Martelella mediterranea DSM 17316: one gene and its partner. The protein of the gene in region 1 interacts with the protein of each later gene in a pairwise test. Links are inferred from orthologs where the notes say so. Each region holds a gene or a part of one and is shown on either strand. Other genes may lie near its edges. The genes, in order: trkA and ptsN.

What was found.
Region 2: the proteins of trkA (region 1) and ptsN interact in binary tests that used the Escherichia coli proteins (3 or more experiments, as listed by UniProt). The link is inferred for Martelella mediterranea DSM 17316 from one-to-one orthologs.

The regions. Positions count from the first base shown.
Region 1 is NZ_CP020330.1:3,169,867-3,173,021, forward strand. The notes cover bases 301-3,134. They hold trkA (Trk system potassium transporter TrkA), read left to right. Parts: upstream 301-946; coding sequence 947-2,323; downstream 2,324-3,134. Other genes in these bases: ntrX (nitrogen assimilation response regulator NtrX), read left to right, coding at 301-890; hfq (RNA chaperone Hfq), read left to right, coding at 2,503-2,745; hflX (GTPase HflX), read left to right, coding at 2,759-3,134. Outside these bases: more of ntrX, read left to right, coding at 1-300; more of hflX, read left to right, coding at 3,135-3,155. UniProt on the Escherichia coli protein: Part of the constitutive potassium transport systems TrkG and TrkH. May regulate the transport activity of TrkG and TrkH systems. Binds to NAD(+) and NADH.
Region 2 is NZ_CP020330.1:4,219,094-4,222,103, forward strand. Bases 288-2,976 are described here. They hold ptsN (PTS IIA-like nitrogen regulatory protein PtsN), read left to right. Parts: upstream 288-1,244; coding sequence 1,245-1,709; downstream 1,710-2,976. Other genes in these bases: rpoN (RNA polymerase factor sigma-54), read left to right, coding at 288-292; hpf (ribosome hibernation-promoting factor, HPF/YfiA family), read left to right, coding at 619-1,188; Mame_RS19680 (hypothetical protein), read left to right, coding at 1,946-2,428; grpE (nucleotide exchange factor GrpE), read right to left, coding at 2,490-2,976. In the rest of the region: more of rpoN, read left to right, coding at 1-287; more of grpE, read right to left, coding at 2,977-3,010. UniProt on the Escherichia coli protein: Seems to have a role in regulating nitrogen assimilation.

The DNA of each region.
Region 1 (3,155 bases):
TTGGGCCCACCAACTCCCGCGTGATGATCTTCGGCCCCTCCGGCTCCGGCAAGGAGGTGGTGGCGCGGCTGATGCACAAGAAGAGCCTACGCGCCGAGGGGCCGTTCGTGGCGCTGAACGCCGCGGCGATCACGCCTGAAAACATGGAGACCGAGCTTTTCGGCGTCGAAGCCGGCGGCGGACGGACGCGCAAGACCGGCGCGCTGGAGCGCGCCCATCGCGGCACGCTCTATCTGGACGAGATCGGCGAGATGCCGCTGGAAACCCAGAAAAAGATCCTGCGCGTGCTGGTCGATCAACAGTTCGAGCGGGTCGGCGGCAGCCGGCGGGTGTCGGTCGATGTCCGTATCCTGTCCTCGACCGCGCTCGACCTTCAGGCGCGGATCGACGAGGGTCAGTTCCGGCAGGACCTGTTTCACAGGCTGGCGGTGGTGCCGGTGCGTATTCCCTCGCTCTCCGAACGGCGCGAGGATATTCCCTTCCTTGTCGATTTCGTCATGCGTCAGCTTTGCGAACAGGCCGGCATCCGCCAGCGCTCGATCGGCGATGATGCGATGGCGATCCTGCAGGCCCATGACTGGCCCGGCAATATCAGGCAGTTGCGCAACAATCTGGAGCGGCTGCTGATCCTGTCGCGCGAGGAGGACGCGTCCGCGCCGATCTCCGCCGACCTGCTGCCGGCCGACCTTTCCGACGTGTTGCCGCAGATCCAGACTTCAGGCGATGCGCATATCATGACGCTGCCGCTGAGAGAGGCGCGCGAGCGCTTTGAACGCGACTATCTGATGGCGCAGATCAACCGGTTCGGCGGGAACATTTCGCGCACCGCCGAATTTGTCGGGATGGAGCGATCCGCGCTGCACCGCAAGCTTAAGTCGCTTGGCATTTAGGCCAAAACCGGGCAGATTGCGGCCAACTGAACTTACCAAACCCCAGAGGGGTTCTTATGAAAATCATCATCTGCGGCGCTGGTCAGGTCGGTTTCGGCATCGCCGAACGGCTTTCCCAGGAATATAACGACGTCTCCGTTATCGACACGTCCGCGTCGCTCATCACTGCCATCACCGAGCTTCTGGACGTGCGCGGCTATGTCGGCCACGGCGCCCATCCCGACATGCTGGCCAAGGCCGGCGCCGATCAGGCGGACATGATCATCGCCGTGACGCTGCATGACGAGATCAACATGGTCGCCTGCCAGGTGGCGCATTCGCTGTTCAACGTGCCGACCAAGATTGCCCGCATCCGTTCGCAAAGCTATCTGCATTCGCATTATTCGGACCTGTTCTCGCGCGATCACATGCCGATCGATGTCACGATTTCGCCGGAAGTCGAAGTCGGCAAGATGGTGCTCAGGCGCATCTCCTTCCCCGGCGCGACCGATATCGTGCGCTTCGCCGACGAGAAGATCGCGATGCTCGCGGTTGAGTGCAACGACGACTGCCCGGTCCTGAACACGCCGCTCGTCCAGCTCAGCCAGTTGTTTCCGGACCTGAACGCGACCGTGACCGGGATCTATCGCCATGAAGAGGTGATCATTCCGCATTCGACCGACCAGATTCTCGCCGGCGACCTTGTCTATGTGGTTTGCGAGCACGAGCATATCCGGCGCACGCTGGCGCTGTTCGGTCATGAGGAGCAGGAGGCGCGGCGGATCGTGATCGCCGGCGGCGGCAATATCGGCTTCTTCGTCGCCAAGTCGATCGAGGACCTGCAGCCCAAGACCCGCATCAAGATGATCGAGCAGGACCGTGACAAGGCGGTGGCGGTGTCGGACGCGCTGCACCACGGCATCGTCATCCATGGCTCGGCGCTCGACCAGAACATCATGGTGCAGGCCGATGTGCCCGACGCCCATCTGATGGTCGCGCTGACCAATAACGACCAGACCAATATCCTGGCCTCGGTGATCGCCAAGCAGCTCGGCTGCAAGTCCAATCTGGCGCTCCTGAACAACCCGTCGTTCCACGATGTCACCAAATCGCTCGGTATCGATGCCTATATCAATCCGCGCGCGGTCACGATCTCGCGGGTGCTTCAGCATGTGCGCAAGGGGCGCATCCGCTCGGTCTACGCGGTGCAGAAGGGTGCTGCGGAGGTGATCGAGGCGGAGGCGCTCGCGACATCGCCGCTGGTCGGCACGCCGTTCCGCGACCTCGACCTGCCCGACGGCATCCGCATCGGCGCGATCTACCGGGGTGAGGAGGTCATCCGGCCGCATGGCGATCTCAAGATCAAGGCGCATGACCGGGTGATCCTGTTTGCCGCCGCTTCTGCGGTGCGGCACGTCGAGCAGCTTTTCCGGGTTTCGATCCAGTATTTTTGAGCGGGACGGCCCGCTCTCAAGGCCCCGGAAAAAGCGGTCTCGCCGGCTCATGTTTTTCGCCGTTGCGGAAGCGCCGGTGATTTGCTACCAAAAGTTCATGATCTGTTGCCTGGACGTTTCGATGGCAACGAAGAGGTGGAACCGGCTCCGGCCGGCAAGAGAAAGAAAGTAGCGGCGCAATGGCGGAACGTTCTCAGAATTTGCAGGATCTTTTTCTCAACACGGTTCGCAAACAGAAAATTTCCCTGACGATCTTCCTGATCAACGGGGTCAAGCTGACGGGCGTGGTTACGTCGTTCGACAATTTCTGTGTCCTGCTGCGTCGTGACGGTCATTCCCAGCTTGTCTACAAGCACGCCATTTCGACGATCATGCCCGGCCAGCCGGTGCAGATGTTCGAAGGCGATGACAACGCTTCCTGATAGGTGAGCTTCCATTTCCGATAATACCCAATTTCCCGAGAGCGAATACGAGAACAGGGATTCCTCCCGCGTTCTCGTAATCGTGCCGGTTATCAAGCAGTCGCGGGCCGAAGCCGAACGCACCGCGCTTTCCGCGCGCGCGCCCGAAAGCCGTCTGCAGGAGGCCGAGGGCCTTGCCCGCGCGATCGGGCTCGAGGTCGCGGCCTCGGAGATCGTGACGATCAACGATCCGCGACCGGCGACCCTGCTAGGAACCGGCAAAATCGAAGAGCTTGACGCCGTTCTGGACGAGAACAATATCGGCCTCGTGGTTGTGGATCATCCGCTGTCGCCGGTTCAGCAGCGCAATCTCGAAAAGGCCTGGGTTGCCAAGGTGATCGACCGGACCGGCCTGATTCTCGAAATCTTCG
Region 2 (3,010 bases), 1.0 Mb from region 1 along the record:
GCCGCGCGGGCTGTTCGAACTGCGCTATTTCTTCACCGTTTCGATCGCCGGAGCCGATGACGAGGCCGCAAGCCATTCCGCCGAAGCCGTACGCCACCGAATAAAGCGGCTGATCGACGACGAGACGCCGGCCGCGGTGCTTTCCGACGACGATATCGCCGCGGTGCTGAAGGAGGACGGGATCACGCTCGCCCGGCGGACGGTTGCAAAATACCGCGAGGCGATGAACATCCCCTCCTCCGTCCAGCGTCGGCGGGAGAAGCGGGCCCTTGCGCGGGTTGCAGCCGGTTAAAACGGTTAGAGCAGACAAAACCGGGGTCGCATTGACTTCGCGGTCCATGAACGATAGAGCATCCGCCGCAAAGGGCGCGAACCGACATTTGAATGGTTTCGTGACTGGACGCCGGCGCCGAGATGGCGAGCCCAACGGACGGACGGCATGAAGAACGCGGAACGAATTGCAGATTTCCCGCTGGCAAACGGCTGAAAAAAGCCCAAATAGATATTGATGGCCGTTTGTCATCACACTGCCAACAGGGCCAGTGATCCGACCCTCTTGGAGGAGATCGAAGCTTGGCCTAAAGTGGCTCGTGGAAACACAAGAAGAAGGGCATAACCATGAGTGTTCGCGTCTCGGGCAAGCAAATGGAAGTCGGCGAGGCTTTCCGCCAAAAAATCGAGGATCAGATCGAGGAAGCGGTCACCAAATATTTCGACGGGGGCTATTCCAGCCAGGTGACCGTGGAAAAGGCCGGCGGCGGCTTCGAGGCCGATTGCAAGGTCCATCTCGACAGCGGCGCCGTGCTGCACGCGGCCGGCAAGGCGCATGATCCCCAGGCCGCCTTCGAGGCAGCCTTCGAGCGGATCGCCAAGCGCCTGCGCCGCTACAAGCGCAAGCTCAAGGATCACCACAACGGCCAGGCCGTTTCCGCCGAGTTCGCCTATTCGGTGATGGACACGCCGCCCGAAAACGACGACGAAATTCCGGAAGATTACGCGCCGGCAATCGTCGCCGAGGCCAAGGCCGAGGTGCGCACCATGGCCGTCGCCACCGCCGTCATGGCGCTCGACATGACCGACAAGCCGCTGATGTTGTTCCGCAACCCGGACAACAAGACGCTGAACATCGTTTATCGCCGCCCGGATGGCAATATCGGCTGGATCGACACAGCCGGCATTCAGGGCTGACCCTCAAACCGGCGGGCGCCGCATGGCGTCCGCTTTTCACGCCAGGATACCAGGACATGGCACTCGACGACCTGCTGAAACAGGAAGCGATCATCCCCGCCCTCAAGGCCAATTCCAAGAAGCAATTGCTGCAGGAACTCGCCGCCCGCGCGGAAGCCGTGACCGGTATACCGGAGCGTGAAATCTTCGACGTGGTTCTGCAGCGCGAGCGTCTGGGGTCCACCGGCGTCGGCAACGGCATCGCCATTCCGCACGGCAAGCTGCCGAAGCTCGACCACATTGCCGGCGTGTTCGCCAGGCTTCAGCATCCCGTCAATTTCGACGCGCTCGACGACCAGCCCGTCGACCTCGCCTTTCTGCTGCTGGCCCCGGAAGGCGCCGGCGCGGACCACCTGAAAGCGCTCTCACGCGTCGCCCGCCTCTTGCGCGACCAGGAGCTCACCCGCAAGCTGCGCGCTTCCGACAGCGACAGCGCGATCTACGCGTTTTTGAATTCGGACCCCGATTCCTCGGCAGCGTGAGATAAAGCCTTTTGCCGCTCTTTTTCTGAGCATAGAGAGCCTTTACCCACCCGCACGCAATTCTATACATTCACCTCGCGCCAACCCGAAAAAAGCCACATCGTGCTCGAAGTTTATTTCCATAACCGAGGTGTCGCGGCGGCTTCTTTGTGAAGCCGCTGTTAAAACGTCGCACCGCTCGGCAATTATAGAGTCCTGTCGGCTTCGAGCCGGACAAGACCATGAGGCGGGACAGCATGAAACGTTATCACTTTGCACTCATGCTCTCGTTTCTCGCGTTTGCAGGATGTGGCCGGCAGGTCGAGGATGGACTGCTGCGAATTTTAGCCGAGGCCCTGCCTGAAGGCGCAGAGCCCGAAGTACTTTCAACCTGCTACAGTTTCCTGGGACTCGGACCAACAGTCGCGTTGTTCAGGTACCCTGTGAAGGGGGTGACTGATGCGCCTGCCACATCCCTCAACCCGGATGGTTCCAAAGGATGGACATGGCAACCTTCTCTCGGGGATTTCGTCGAAAAACAGAGCAAAGAGCCGGTGCTCGGCCTTGCAATGACCGTCCTGGACGGAAAGCAATGTCTGCGAGACATGACCGATGACGCCAATTCCATACTTTTCGAGGAACATCCGGGACTTTACTATTCCACCAATAGGGAGGAGGTCATCATCATATTGTTTGACGGACCAGAAAGAGAAGGCGTGATCTTTATCCAGGCGCCCTGATCCCGCGGGGAGAGCTTCTGCTCCACGAAGGCAAAGCAGTCATCCCCCGCGCTTCCGTCAATCACTCGTCCTTCGGCGCTTCGTCGGCCGGCTGGGCCGCTTCCGGCTTCGGGCCACCCTTGGAGACGCCGACCATGGCCGGGCGCAGAACGCGCTCGCCGATCATGTAGCCGGCCTGCACCACTTGAACCACCGTGTTTGCGGGGATTTCGGGGTTCGGAACCTCGAACATCGCCTGATGGATATTGGGGTCGAAGCGCGCGCCCTCGGCCTCGATTTTCTTCACGCCGTGGCGTTCGAGGCCTGACAGCATCGAGCGTTCGGTCATCTCGACGCCCTCGATGAAGCCCTTGATCTCCTCGGTGCGCTTGTCTTCCGGGATCGCATCCAGCGCGCGGCGCAGATTGTCGGAAACGCCGAGCATGTCGCGCGCGAACGCGGTCACGGCATAGGCCTTGGCGTCCTTGACGTCGCGGGCGGTGCGGCGGCGCAGGTTCTCCATTTCGGCGGCAAGGCGCAGAAGCTGGTCGCGCTGCTTTTCGTTCTCGGCCTTCAGGACTTCAAGCGGATCGGGCTCGGGCT